Regions from separate parts of the Pseudomonas iranensis genome, predicted to be linked through region 1. Evidence: predicted binding sites of a transcription regulator. Region 1 holds the regulator's gene; each other region holds the start of a gene.
The links. The regulator FliA, encoded in region 1, starts transcription of late flagellar genes. The targets are predictions, from matches to a motif close to CTAAAGTTTNNNNNNNNNNNGCCGNTAA.
Positions count from the first base shown of each region.

Region 2: a site for FliA is predicted at 1,547-1,574, ahead of motA (flagellar motor stator protein MotA). Genes of this name have one in related genera too.
Region 3: a site for FliA is predicted at 1,868-1,895, ahead of flgM (flagellar biosynthesis anti-sigma factor FlgM). Genes of this name have one in related genera too.
Region 4: a site for FliA is predicted at 1,071-1,098, ahead of HU724_RS23720 (methyl-accepting chemotaxis protein). Genes of this name have one in related genera too.

Region 1 is NZ_CP077092.1:1,912,785-1,916,455, forward strand. It holds gene flhF (flagellar biosynthesis GTPase FlhF) at 1-349, shown strand, start outside; gene fleN (flagellar synthesis regulator FleN) at 466-1,296, shown strand; gene fliA (RNA polymerase sigma factor FliA) at 1,293-2,033, shown strand; gene HU724_RS08490 (chemotaxis response regulator CheY) at 2,201-2,572, shown strand; gene HU724_RS08495 (protein phosphatase CheZ) at 2,591-3,379, shown strand; gene HU724_RS08500 (chemotaxis protein CheA) at 3,433-3,671, shown strand, end outside.
Region 2 is NZ_CP077092.1:784,573-788,243, forward strand. It holds gene HU724_RS03450 (HDOD domain-containing protein) at 1-1,476, opposite strand, end outside; gene motA (flagellar motor stator protein MotA) at 1,643-2,494, shown strand; gene motB (flagellar motor protein MotB) at 2,498-3,538, shown strand.
Region 3 is NZ_CP077092.1:4,735,530-4,739,200, reverse strand. It holds gene HU724_RS21305 (MFS transporter) at 1-79, shown strand, start outside; gene HU724_RS21300 (flagellar brake protein) at 153-899, opposite strand; gene HU724_RS21295 (flagella synthesis protein FlgN) at 989-1,456, opposite strand; gene flgM (flagellar biosynthesis anti-sigma factor FlgM) at 1,505-1,831, opposite strand; gene flgA (flagellar basal body P-ring formation chaperone FlgA) at 1,994-2,755, opposite strand; gene HU724_RS21280 (chemotaxis protein CheV) at 2,838-3,671, shown strand, end outside.
Region 4 is NZ_CP077092.1:5,272,434-5,276,104, forward strand. It holds gene HU724_RS23715 (MFS transporter) at 1-932, opposite strand, end outside; gene HU724_RS23720 (methyl-accepting chemotaxis protein) at 1,264-3,321, shown strand; tRNA gene HU724_RS23725 (tRNA-Met) at 3,437-3,513, shown strand.

The DNA of each region.
Region 1 (3,671 bases):
GCGTGGCATTCGCTCAAAAAATTATCTGGTCCTGGCAACCACCAGCCAGAAACAGGTTCTAACCGCCGCTTATCACAGTTACAAGCGTTGCGGGCTGGCCGGCTGCATCCTGACTAAACTGGATGAAACGGCCAGTCTCGGCGAAGTGTTGAGCCTGGCGATCAGTCATGAATTGCCGGTCGCGTATCTGACCGATGGCCCACGGATTCCGGATGATCTGCATCTGCCGCGCCGTCATCAACTGGTCAGCCGCGCCGTCAGCGTGCAAATGCAGGAAGAACCCAGCGAAGAAGCCATGGCTGACATGTTCGCTGATATCTATCACAGCCCGACCAAGCAGGTTGGCTGAGGTAATCATGAACAGTTTTTGTACCTACATCGATGGTCTGCCACGCATTGTTCCGATCAGGAACGCGCAGCCAGTAATGTGGCCTCCGTCTATGCAAGACAAGGTAAAGAAATAACATGGGCAGCATGCATCCCGTACAGGTGATCGCGGTGACCGGCGGCAAAGGTGGCGTCGGCAAGACTAACGTGTCAGTGAACTTGTCGCTGGCGCTGGCAGAGCTTGGCCGTCGGGTCATGCTGCTGGACGCCGACCTGGGCCTGGCGAACGTCGACGTTCTGCTGGGGCTGACACCCAAGCGCACACTGGCCGACGTCATCGAAGGCCGTTGCGAACTGCGCGACGTGCTGTTGCAGGGCCCGGGCGGGATTCGCATCGTGCCGGCGGCCTCCGGCACGCAGAGCATGGTGCACCTGAGCCCGGCGCAGCACGCCGGCCTGATCCAGGCGTTCAGCGACATCGGCGACAATCTCGACGTGCTGGTGATCGACACCGCTGCGGGTATTGGTGACTCGGTAGTCAGTTTCGTTCGTGCCGCCCAGGAAGTGTTGCTGGTGGTCTGCGACGAGCCGACTTCGATCACCGACGCTTACGCGCTGATCAAGTTGCTCAACCGCGACTACGGCATGAACCGCTTCCGCGTGCTGGCCAACATGGCGCAGAGCCCGCAGGAAGGGCGCAACCTGTTCGCCAAGTTGACCAAGGTCACGGATCGCTTCCTTGACGTCGCCCTACAATACGTCGGCGCCGTGCCGTACGACGAAAGCGTGCGCAAAGCGGTGCAGAAGCAGCGCGCCGTCTACGAAGCCTTTCCCCGTTCCAAGTGCGCGCTGGCCTTCAAGGCCATCGCCCAGAAGGTCGACACCTGGCCGCTGCCGGCCAACCCGCGCGGGCATCTGGAATTTTTCGTCGAGCGTCTCGTGCAGCAAACCGCAGGGCCTGTGATATGACCGCCAGTGGCATGAATCTTTACAAAAAGTCGGCGCGTGACGCGCAATACGAATTGATCGAGCGCTACGCGCCACTGGTCAAGCGCATTGCCTATCACTTGCTGGCGCGCCTGCCGGCCAGCGTGCAGGTCGAAGACCTGATCCAGGCCGGGATGATCGGTTTGCTGGAAGTCTCGACCAAATACGACGCCAGCAAAGGCGCCAGTTTCGAAACGTACGCGGGCATTCGAATCCGCGGCGCGATGCTCGATGAAGTGCGCAAAGGGGATTGGGCGCCACGCTCGGTTCACCGTAATACCAGGATGGTCAGCGACGCGATTCGCTCGATTGAAGCTAAAACCGGCCGTGACGCTAAAGATCACGAGGTTGCGGCCGAACTCCAATTGAGTCTCGACGATTACTACGGGATTCTGAATGACACCTTGGGCAGTCGCCTGTTCAGTTTCGACGACCTGTTGCAGGACGGCGAACACGAAGGGCTGCACGAGGATGGCGCGAGTGCTCATATGGAGCCGTCACGCGATCTGGAAGATGAACGCTTCCAGGCGGCGCTGGCGGACGCGATTGCCAATTTGCCGGAGCGTGAGCGACTGGTGTTGGCGCTGTACTACGACGAAGAGCTGAACCTCAAGGAAATCGGTGAAGTCCTTGGCGTCAGTGAATCGCGGGTCAGCCAGTTACACAGCCAGTGCGCGGCCCGTCTGCGGGGGCGTTTGGGGGAGTGGCGAGCGCGCTGAAGGCAGTGTGGGGACACTGCGAAACGAGGCTGGTGCGGTGATGAACGGCGCCGGTCTCGATCCGTTGTGCTCCAGACAAACTTCGAGTGCTATGCCGATTGATTGAAGTGGCGCGTCCAGGTGCTGGGCGCGTTTAAGACTGCTTGGAGGTCGAATTGAACAAAGACATGAAAATCCTCATCGTTGATGACTTCTCAACGATGCGGCGGATCATCAAGAACCTGCTGCGCGATCTTGGGTTCACCAACACCGTCGAGGCCGACGATGGCGTAACCGCCATTCCGGTGCTCAACAGCGGCAGCATCGACTTTCTGGTAACGGACTGGAACATGCCGGGCATGACCGGTATCGACCTGCTGCGTCACGTGCGCGCCGATGAAAAACTCAAGCACCTCCCGGTGTTGATGGTGACTGCTGAAGCCAAGCGCGAGCAGATCATCGAGGCCGCTCAGGCCGGTGTGAACGGTTACGTGGTCAAACCTTTCACGGCTCAAGCGTTGAAAGACAAAATCGAGAAGATTTTCGAACGCATCGGCTGATGAATGCGCGGGGGAGCTATGGAGCATAACGAATCATCACAGGGCGATTTCGAATCGACCCTGAAAAAACACGCGGTCGAACTGGTCGAGAGCCTTGAAAAAGGCAAGTTCGGCGACGCGGTGCAACTGATCCATGAGCTCAATCAGACCCGTGACCGCGGCCTGTATCAGGAAGTGGGCAAGCTCACACGTGAACTGCACAGTGCGATCGTCAATTTCCAGATTGATCCGCACATGCCGCAGGCCGAGGAAGTGTCGCAAATCACCGACGCCACCGAGCGCCTGGGCTATGTGGTCAAGCTGACGGAAGCCGCGGCCAACCGCACCATGGATCTGGTGGAAAGCGCCACGCCGGTGGTCAACAGTCTCGCTGATGAAGCGCAGACGTTGAGTGCTGATTGGGGTCGCTTCATGCGTCGCGAGGTCGGGGCTGAAGAGTTCCGTGAACTGGCGCGCCGGGTCGACGGTTTTCTGTCACGCAGCAGCACGGACAACCGTGCGGTGTCGAGCAACCTCAACGACATCCTGCTGGCTCAGGATTACCAGGACCTCACAGGTCAAGTGATCAAGCGTGTGACCCAACTGGTCACCGAAGTCGAAAGCAATCTGCTCAAACTCGTGCTCATGGCCAGTCAGGTCGACCGCTTTGCGGGCATCGAACATGACCGCGCCGCAATGCTTGCTGAAAAAGATCCACAAAAACATCTCTCGCAGGGTGAAGGTCCGCAGATTCATGCCGATAAACGAGAAGACGTTGTGTCCGGTCAGGACGATGTGGACGATTTGTTATCCAGCCTTGGATTCTAGAGTTTCGGAATTCGGGTTTTTTGGGTTTTTAGACCTGTAGGAGCACCCCATTAATGAGCTTCGGCGCCGATGAAGAGATCCTTCAGGATTTCCTGGTTGAGGCCGGCGAGATTCTTGAGCAACTGTCCGAACAACTGGTCGAGCTGGAAAGCCGCCCGGATGATGCAGATCTGCTCAATGCAATTTTTCGCGGTTTCCACACTGTAAAAGGGGGCGCCGGCTTCCTTCAGCTCAATGAGCTGGTGGAGTGCTGTCACATCGCCGAAAACGTGTTCGACATCCTGCGCAAGGG
Region 2 (3,671 bases), 1.1 Mb from region 1:
GGCTTGTACGGTGATCTCGGCGAACGGCCCGCCGCCCTGATCGGCAACGACGATCATGATCACCCGGCCGTTGTTGACCAGCGAACGCAGGAACAGATGCTCACCGCGAAACAACGTGCGCAGGCTCGCTGGCAATAAGGCAGAGAATTGCCCGTTGTTCTCCGCCGTGATCCGCACCTGCGCCTGCTGAGCGAGCAGGCGTTGCAGGACTTTGCTCTGGCTGACGACAAAACTCAGCGCCGCCGCATCCTTCGGCAAACCGGCGGTCTGGTGCACGCGCAGGGTCGAGTGCGTGCGGTCGGCCATCAGAATCATCACCCGGCGCATGCCGCTGGCCACCAGTGCCTCGCGGGCGGCGACGGTCAGGCTCATGGCATTGGTGAAGCGGCTGGGCTCGGCGAGCAGTTCGGCGCATTGCCGACGCCACTGGCCCAGATCATCCGCATTCGGCGCTGCTGCCGGGAGCATGCCGGCCGGCAAGCGACGAGTGCCCCACGGCCAGATCAGCGAAACCGCCGGGTGCCACAAATCAGGCATCGAATGCTGACGCGCGCTGTTCGCCGCTTGCTGGTGCAACTGTTGCTGCACTTCGTCCATGGAAATCTGCAGATACAGGCTGGTCAGGTACTGCCAGCGCTTGCTGTGCGGACTGTCCCAGGCCTGTTGCGCCGACAGCGCCAGGCCGTTGGCAAGCAGCACGGTATTGGCGGGTTGATTGAGCCAGCGGCGTAGCGTCGGATCCTCGTCGAGGCGATTCTGCTGGCGCAGTGGGTGCTCGCTGTCACGGGCAATGCGCAGCACTTTGACCAGTTCGCGTTGTTCGCTGAGCAGCAATTTGTAGCCTTGCTCGACCCAGATCGGCAGATGCCAGGCCTGGACCAGTGCCTCGGCAATCTTCAACAGGCGCACGCCGAACAATTGCTTCTCAACCACACGTGCCGACTCGCCCTTGTGGATCACCCGCAGTTCCCACTCTTCGAGCAACTGCGGATAGGTCAGCGCCAACGGCCACAGCGGCGACAAGAACAGCAGGCTGCCCCAGTGGATGTCCTGCCACAGTCGCGCCAGGCGACTGGCAAAAAAACCGTTGGCCTGTTGTGTCGCGTGTTGGCTGATCAGTTGCAATTGGCGCAAAGCCTTGGGGATCTGCCGGTGCGGTTCGGCGGGCAGGCGCGCGAGCAATTCTTCGGTGCGTGCAAGGCCCAGGCGATTGATTGCCACCTCGAGATTTTCCGCCGGCGCGGCCATGGTGCCGTGGGTGTGACGATTCGCCTCACGGATGATGCTCAAGGCCAGCGCCGGGCTGTCCTGCATCAGATCGGCGATGTCGCGCAGTGAGCTGCGATTGTCGCGGATCGCCCGGCAGACTTTGTCGTGAGCCTCTTGCGGTACGGGCAGGAGGACGCTGTCGAGCAGCTTGACCCAAGCCTGGAGGGTGCTCGGTTTTACCGCTGGAATGTTCGTTTCATTAGCCATGTCTGGACGAGATCTTCACTGACTGTAGACGCGCCCGGCATGGGCTAAATTGGCTTTTCGCCTGAACTGGCTATAGTCTGGCGCAGTTTTGCCGATAAGTAGAAGAAGAGATTTTTTAACTTCCGAATATGACCTTGAACCCGACTTAAACAAGTACCTTCTACCTATGGCTAAAATTATCGGCATCATCGTCGTATTCGCGAGCGTGCTCGGCGGATACGTGCTCTCCCACGGCAAGATTGCCGCCCTGATCCAGCCCTTCGAGGTGTTGATCATCGGTGGTGCGGCCCTCGGCGCGTTCCTCCAGGCCAACCCCGGTTACATGACGATGCACGTGCTCAAGAAATCCCTGAGCATGTTCGGTTCGCGTTTCACCCACACCTTCTATCTGGAAGTGCTCGGGCTGATCTACGAGATCCTCAACAAGAGCCGCCGCGAAGGCATGATGGCGATCGAAGGCGACATCGAAGATGCCGCCGCGAGCCCGATCTTCGCCAAGTACCCGGCGGTGCTCAAGGATGAACGCATGACCGCGTTCGTCTGCGATTACCTGCGCATCATGTCCTCCGGCAACATGGCTCCCCACGAACTCGAAGGCCTGTTCGACATGGAGCTGTACAGCCTCAAGGAAGACCTCGAACACCCATCCCACGCGGTCAACGGCATTGCCGACGGCATGCCCGGTTTCGGTATCGTTGCGGCGGTACTCGGTATCGTGGTGACCATGGCTTCGTTGGGCGAGGGCGACCAGGCGTCGATCGGTCTGCACGTGGGTGCGGCATTGGTCGGTACCTTCTTCGGTATTCTCGCGGCGTACGGTTTCTTCGGTCCGCTGGCGCATTCCCTGGCCCACGATGCCAAGGAAGAGCTCAACGTCTACGAAGCCATCAAGGCCTCGCTGGTGGCTTCGGCGTCCGGCATGCCGCCGTCGCTGGCGGTCGAGTTCGGGCGCAAGGTTCTGTACCCGGCGCACCGTCCAAGCTTCGCCGAGCTGGAACAAGCGGTTCGCGGTCGCTAAGTCATGGAAAATAATCAGCCGATCATCGTCAAGCGCGTCAAGCGCATTGCCGCCGGGCACCACGGAGGGGCGTGGAAAATCGCCTTCGCCGACTTTGCCACGGCGATGATGGCGTTCTTCCTGGTGCTGTGGCTGCTGTCCACTGCTACGCCGGAACAGAAGATCGCCATCGCCGGTTATTTCAAGGACCCGGTCGGCTTCTCCGAAAGCGGCACGCCGTACATCATCGACCTCGGCGGTACACCGACCCTGGCGCCGGAAAACACCCTCAACCCGGAAGTGAAGTCGCAGCCGCAACCGGACAAGGTCACGGTCGACACCGATCAGGTTGAAGGCATGGCCGAGCAGGTCGAGAAGGAGCGTCTCGAACTGCTCCTGCAAGAACTGCAGAACAAGGTCGACGAGAACCCGCAACTGCAGAAATTCAAGGATCAGATCCTCTTCGAAATCACCCCGAACGGCTTGCGCATCCAGATCATGGACGCCGAGAACCGGCCGATGTTCGACTCCGGCTCCGCACGCCTGAAGCCGTACTTCGAAGACATCCTGCTGGCCATGGCCGACACCATCAAAGCGGTGCCGAACAAGATCAGTATCAGCGGCCACACCGACGCCAAGCCGTACATTGGCACTGGCGATTACGGCAACTGGGAGCTCTCGGCCAACCGCGCCAACGCGGCTCGCCGTGCCCTGGTCGCGGGCAGCTATCCGGATGCGCAGGTGGCGCGGGTGGTCGGTTATGCCTCGTCGGCGTTGTTTGATCGGGAAAATCCGTTCAACCCGGTCAACCGCCGCATCGACATTGTCGTGCTGACCAAGAAAGCCCAGGCTGCCATCGAAGGTGCGCAAGGGCCTGATGCATCGAAACCGGCGGATCAGGGTCAGAACGGTGCTGCTCCGGCAGCCCCGGTTGATCCGAATGCGCTGCCGGCGGACAAACAGCCAGTGCCTGCTCATGAGTTGCGCGAGCGGTTGAATCTGTTTGACGATGCGGCGCCGAAACCGGCTGAGCCGGGTGGGGCGGCGCCAGCGCCGAAGCAATGATTAAAAAAATAAACCGACAGTGATGTCGGTTTTTTTTCGGCTGATTTTCGGCTTTGTTTTAGTGCGTTGCCAAGAGCAACCCCTTCACCCCAGCCCTCTCCCCCTGGGGGGCGAGGGGGAAAGGTAGCCGTTT
Region 3 (3,671 bases), 2.8 Mb from region 1:
GGAAGCAGTCGTTGCAGCCGAACAGGACAGCGGCAATGACGACAAGCCTGCGCCGGATATCAGCGGTGGCAGGCCCTGAACCGAAGGTAAACATCGGCGCATAAAAAAGGGCAGTCCTGTGCGGGGCTGCCCTTTTTTTTGATCGCTGCGACTCAGAGATCGTCTTTGTCGAAACGCCGTGCTTCACGTTGCAACTGGTAAACAAAACGCTCGACGTTGCGCGCAGCCTGGCCACTGATGTTGTGGAAGCGCAGGCCGGCAAAGGTGATGTTGAGTTTTTCTTCGAAATGCAGATAGCGCAGTTCGACCGATGTTGGCTGGTTGCCGAACAGCGGCGGGGCGATCAGGCGATCGTAGACCTGGCCCAGTTGCAGGCGATCAGTGATGTCGCCTTCGAAGCGGAATTTGCAGCCAGTGGCGGAGATGTCCAGCAGCTTGCCGTGCAGAGGAACCTTGAGCTTTTCGCCGCCCAGGTCAACGCTGACCAGGTCGGTAAGTTTCAACGCAGCGCGGAAGGCGTTACGGCGCTGGTGGTAAACCACTTCAGTCGGCAGGTCGCCGGTGTAGAAGCGATCACCGTCGGATTCTTCGATGTTCAGCGTGCCGTTGCATTCCCAGGCAATCCGCACGCCGTCATGAAAGCCTTCGACCTTGAACGGTTCGCCCGCTTGCAGGAAGCGCTCTCCATCGCGTGGGATCATTTCGTCCAGCGCAATCGTTGCGGTTTCGCGGTCGACCTTGATCAGGTAACTCTGAAAGCGCTGGCTGCGTTCATGGAAGGTGATGATCAGCGGATCGTGGCTGTCTTGCAACTGGCGCAGGTTGCTGGAGATTTCCAGTGGCGTGGTGAGCACCTTCGGAGGCTGCGGAGCATCATCCGCGCTTAGGGTGTTGGACACGGTTCTTCAATCTCCAGACAAAATAAGACGACTGGCCAGTATTTTGCCAGCATGTTGCGCAAGTGGATAGTGCAGGGCCAGCGAATGGCTCATGCCTGGCTGAGCGTTCGCGGCTTGACCGGTTTGGCAAAGGTGCCGCTGGCGTCGTACAGCGCTGGCGGCTCACCGCCGGTGAGGATCTTCAGCTGGTTGGCCGTAGTCGCCTGCTGGATCTGGATCGACTGGCCGTTCTTGATGTTGGCTGCCTGGCATTGGGCGATCAGCGCGGTCAGGGCATCGCCCTGGGTCAGCAACTGGTCGCCAATGCTCGACTGGCTGGCCAGTTGCTCAAGACCTGTGCGATCAGTCGGCAGGTTGAGGCTGGCGAGGATTTCGCTGCGCTTGCGGCCATGCTGCTCGAGCAGAATGATCAACGCTTGCTTGGTCGCCAGAATTTCTTCCAGCAACGGCATGTCGCGACCATGCAAAGCGAGGGATTCGGTTTGCAATAACTCCAGCAATTGTTGCGCTGGAGCAAAGTCGTCGTTGATCAGTTGCAATAAGTTAGTGTCGTGCATGGCTGGCCTTGGGGTTTAAGCGTCCAAAAGCCTGGCGCCGGCAAAAGCCTAGCGCTGGGCTTCGAAGTTGAGCAGTTTGCTGGCTACACGGTTGCTGTCGACTTTATAGCTGCCATCGGCAATCGCGGCTTTCAACTCGGCCACACGGGCTTTGTCGACAGCAGGCTGATCGCGCAGCTTGTCAGTGACCTTCTGCAACTGTTGAGCCTCATTGCTGAGGTGTACCGACTCCCCGCTTTTGGCGACATTGGCCTGTTCGGCCTGGGTATTCAGCGGCGCGGAGGGGCTGGTTTCAGCGCTTTCCTTGGCGTTGCTGGTACGTGTGCTGCCGGTTAGTGACGAGGAACTGTTCAATCGGTTGAAATCGATAACCATGATAAAAAACCTCTGGGAATTTGGACGCTTGCCATGTTTTCGGCTATCCCCTGAAAAACTTTAGGCCCAATCAACCATAAGCTTGCATGCGCCGTTGCGAGACCTGCTGCGGCACAGTTTAGGGAAGCGACGGGATCGGCGCCAGTTTTCTCCACAAGGCTTTTACATGGCCACTTCGACCTGTCCCGGCGCAATCACCTGCGCCTTGATAACTCTTTGAGAATTAAGGTTTTTTACTCGAATCTGTTCTTTCATGCCGCCATTGGAGAGCGCTTCTCCCGGCATGCGTACCGCAAGGGTGCCGCTGCGCGCAGTGATCACCACCTGGTCACCCTTGCGCACCACTTCGGCCTGTTCCAGATGCACCAGTGTGATGACCTGATCGGCGACCGTTGGTCGGGTAAGTTTCTGCCCGATCGCTTCGTCGACCGAGGTCAGGAAACCCTGGTTGATCGTGCTGACGTCGCGCTCGCGCAAGGTCACATCCTGCGGCTCGATAATGCCGGCGCGTTTCAGCGGACGAGTGGTCGTCACGATCTCGCGAAACAGGCGGACTTGAGCGGGTACGAACACCGTCCAGGGCGAACTGCCTTCGCAGCGAACCTTCACCGTGACGCGGCCCAGCGGGCGTGCCGGGCTCTCCAGCGTGGCTGTCAATTCCTTGTCACACATGGGCATGCGCATGCGCGGGTCGAGCTGGTTGACTTCGATTTCGTAGCGGCCTTCGGTTTGACTGGAAGCCAAATAGTCTTCTACGGTGAATTCAAGAAAGCCCTGAGTCACGCCGATAAGCATATCAGGCAAGGTAACCGCATCTGCATGGGCAGGACTGCCAGCAAGCAAGCAGCAAACGGCGGACACCGCGCAAAGCCCTTTGCGAAGGGAGGATGTCAGGCGTCGGGAAAATGTCGTTTGAGCGTTCATACGAGTTAAAAAGCAAGCGCCGTGCCGTTTAGCAATGAATGTGCGTCGCAACAACACTTGGCGTTGGTGTAGGAGTCTGGGCATGGCTGGTGTAATGGATTCGGTGAACCAGCGCACGCAACTGGTAGGGCAGAATCGCCTCGAGCTGCTGTTGTTCCGTCTCGACGGGCCGCAGCTCTACGGGATCAACGTGTTCAAGGTACGGGAAGTGTTGCAATGCCCGTCCCTGACGTTGATGCCCAAATCCAGTCCTGTCGTGTGCGGGGTAGCGAATATACGGGGAGCGACCATTCCGATCCTGGATCTGGCAATGGCAACGGGCTCCGGTGCGTTGAAAGACAAGAACAGTCCGTTCGTGATCATCACGGAGTACAACACCAAGACCCAGGGTTTCCTGGTCCGCTCGGTGGAGCGCATCGTCAACATGAACTGGGAAGAGATCCATCCGCCACCCAAGGGTACCGGTCGCGATCACTACCTGACCGCTGTGACCCGGGTCGACAATCAGTTGGTCGAAATCATCGACGTCGAGAAGGTACTGGCCGAAGTCGCGCCGACGCCGGAAGCGATTTCGGTGGGCGTGGTCGATGTCGAGACGCAGACCAAGGCATTGTCGCTGCGGGTGCTGACGGTCGATGACTCGTCGGTGGCGCGCAAGCAGGTCACCCGTTGTCTGCAGACCATCGGTGTCGAAGTGGTGGCGCTGAACGACGGCAAGCAGGCGCTGGATTACCTGCGCAAGCTGGTCGACGAGGGCAAGAAGCCGGAAGAAGAGTTCCTGATGATGATTTCCGACATCGAGATGCCGGAGATGGACGGGTACACCCTGACGGCGGAAATCCGCGGCGACGCACGCATGCAAAAGCTCCATATCATCCTGCATACTTCGTTGTCGGGGGTATTCAATCAGGCGATG
Region 4 (3,671 bases), 2.7 Mb from region 1:
GGCAGGATCAGGGTGAATGGCGCCACCCCCAGGATGGAAAACCAGATCACTGCCTTGCGCCCGATCTTGTCGCCAATCGGTCCACCGAAGAACGTACCCGCCGCCACTGCGCCCAGGAAAAGGAACAAGTGCAGCTGCGAGCTGGCCACCGACAGGTCGAACTTCTCGATCAGGTAGAAGGTGAAGTAGCTGGTGAAGCTGGCCATGTAGAAATACTTGGAGAACACCAGCAGCCCGAGCACCACAAGCGCACTGGTCACCCTGCCCTTCGACAAGCCGTGCGTCGCCGCTTGGCCGGCCTTGAGCTTGAATAGGTTGAGGTGGTTGGCGTACCAGCGGCTGATGCGGTACAGCACGAACAGCGCAAAAACCGCGAACAGGCCAAACCACGCCACATTGCCTTGGCCGAAGGGAATGATGATCGCCGCCGCCAGCAACGGGCCGAACGCGGAGCCGGCATTGCCGCCAACCTGAAAGGTCGATTGCGCCAGACCAAACCGGCCGCCCGAGGCCAGTCGCGCAACACGCGAGGCTTCCGGGTGAAAGGTCGACGAGCCGATACCAATCAGCGCCGCCGCCAGCAGAATCAATGGGAAGCTGCCGACCACCGACATCATCAGAATGCCGATCAACGTACACACCGTGCCCGCCGGCAACAGCCACGGTTTGGGGTGGCGATCAGTGTGATAACCGACCCACGGCTGCAACAGCGACGCGGTCAACTGGAAGGTCAAGGTGATCAGGCCGACCTGGGTGAAGGTCAGGCCATAGTTGGCTTTGAGCATCGGGTAGATCGACGGCAGCACCGACTGGATCAGGTCGTTGATCAAATGCGCCAGCGCCACCGCGCCGATGATGCGCATCACCAAGGGGCTGCTTTGCGGAGCAGCGGTCGCCGAGGCAGCGGCGGTCTGAACGTTGCTGATAGCCATGGCAAATTCCGGACAGCAGATGGGTGCCCGCAGGCAGGTGCGTCAATGTGCCATTTTTCGGTGCGCTCGCGCTATCCCCTTAGGCAGCTAACTAACTGACTGGTCGTCGAGCAAACGGTGATAGCGCAACGCCATGGTCTGAATCTTGCCTTGCTTCTGCCCTTGAACACGATCGCCTTACAAAGGCGCTCGACAATGGGAAGTTTCGCTACAGAGCCGGCCTACAGAGCGGGCACGGGTGAACTTTCGAGGCCTTTTAGAGGGCACAGTCGCAGCCGAAAGGTTCGCGATGCACGCCAATGGTGCGTGGTGTCCAGAGGAGTCATGAGGCATGCAGGCTTTCCTTTCACCGGGGATCAAATTGCTGGGGCGGTTTGGCTTCGCAGGTAAATTCCAATTGTTGTTTCTGCTGTTTATTCTGCCGCTGGCCGGCAGCCTGTTGATGATCGGCCATGACTATCGCGAGAAGCTCAATCTGATCTCCGGCGAACGTGCCGGTGTGCGTCAATTGCTCGCGCTGGATGCGCTGGACAACCTGCTCGCCGCGCAACGCGACCGCGCCGCCCGCTGGCGCGCCACCGAGACCAATCGTCAGCCGACACCGGCCACCCTCGCCGCCATGGCTGCCTTCGATGGCGTGCAACCGGCGGTGCTGCAAGCCACCACCGAGCTGGGCAATGCCCTGAACCAGCAAGGCGCCGACGGCGCAATCCTCGAGCGCTTTCAGGCGCTGCAAACCGCGCTCAATGGCCTTGATTCGAAAAGCCTCAGCAGTGTCGGCTGGTGGCCGGACGGTTATGACAGCTTCACCAATGCCCTGGGCGCGCTGCAAGCCTTGCGCGAGCAGATCGTCATGGACAATCGCCTGACCCTCGCGCCGTGGCTGGAAACCTACCTGCTGACGCAGATTTCCACGCAACACGCACCAGACCTGATCGAGCGGGTCGGGCGTCTCGCCGCGGTCGGCCAGGCTTCGGTGGTCTCCGGGCAGTTCACCCTGCAAAGCCGCTTGCAGTTGCGCGACCTGCGCAGTCGCATCGGGGACGCCCGCGAGCAACTGGTGAAAACCGCCGGCCTGCTGGAGGCGCGTTTGCCAGCCGAGCTGCAAGCCTGGGCCGGTCAGTATCACGACAGCCTGGAACACCTCGACAGCGGCCTGAAAGTCCTCGACGACGGTGTGTTTGGCGGCAGCATCAACCTCAAGCCAGAGGACTTCGAACGCAGCCTCGACGCGCTGCTCACCGACCTCGCTTCCCTGCGCCAGCAATCCCTGGTCGCGCTGGATCAGCGGCTCGATGCGTATTACAGCTCGGCGATCCGCCAGTTCATTGTTGTCGCCGCAATCTTCGGTTGCCTGCTGCTGGCCGCGTTGTACCTGTTCGTCTGCCTGCAAGCCTCGATCCGCCGCAGTGCCAGCGGCATCACCTTGCTCGCTGAGGCCTTGCGCGACGGCAACCTGAGCCTGCAAGTGCCGGTGGTGGGGCGCGATGAGCTGGCGGCGATCAGCACCGCGCTCAACGTCGCCGTGGTGCAACTGCGCAGCAGCATGCTCGGCGTCGACCACGAGACCTCGCAGTTGAGCAACGCGGTACGCAGCCTCAACCAACACTCCAGCGGCGCCCTCGGTGAAGTTGAGGCGCAGCAGTTGCAGATCAGCCAGATCGCCGCTGCCGCCACGCAATTGGCCGCCACCTCGCAAGGCGTCGCGCAGAGTTGCGAACAGGCCTCCGGCAGCGCCCAGCAAACCCGGCGCATCGCCGCCGACAGCAGCCGCGACAGCCAACGCACCACGGCCAGCATTCAGCAGCTCAATCAGCGCCTGAACGACACCGCCGCCGCGCTCGGCCGGGTCAGCGAGCAAGGCCAGCAGATTCAACTGGTCGTGGACACCATTCGCGGCGTCGCCGAGCAGACCAACCTGCTCGCACTCAACGCCGCCATCGAAGCCGCCCGCGCCGGCGAACAGGGTCGCGGTTTTGCCGTGGTCGCCGACGAGGTGCGCAGCCTCTCGCAACGCACGCAATCGTCCACCGCGCAGATCGCCGGTACCGTCGACAGCCTGCGCGCCACGGTCAACGAAGCGGTGAACCTGATGGAGGCCGCCTGTGGTCAGGCGCAATCGGATGCCGAGGCGGTCACCGGACTCGGCGAACGCCTGGGAGAAATCGCCAGCGCCGTACAGAGCGTCACCGACACCCTGGCGCAAATCGCCACGGCGGTTGAAGAACAGGCCAGCACCGCCGACGAAGTCAGCGGCAATATCCAGCAGGTCGATCAAGCGGCGGTGCGTTTGCTTGAAGGCGCACGTGCGGTGAACCTCGCGGCCGACACCTTGAGCCAGGGCAGCGAAGCCCTGAGCGCCAATACCGCCAGATTCCAATTGCGCTGACGCCCTCCCCGGCCCCGATTTTCGGGGCCCGAGGATAAGCGGTTGAAAACAGGAAGAAATATTTTCGATTTACGCTTGACGCTTTGCCATTTCAGGGGAATAATGCGCGCCACTTGGCTACATAGCTCAGTTGGTTAGAGCATAGCATTCATAATGCTGGGGTCCGGGGTTCAAGTCCCTGTGTAGCCACCAAGTACTAAAAACGGCTTACCGAAAGGTAGGCCGTTTTTTTATGCTTGCAATAATCCCCCCTTCGGTTCCCCACCTACAGAAGGTCTATCTTCAGCCCTTCGATTGGATCAGTGGGTTCGCAGTCGCTCATCCGTCAGACTTTTCTTACAGTTTGCACT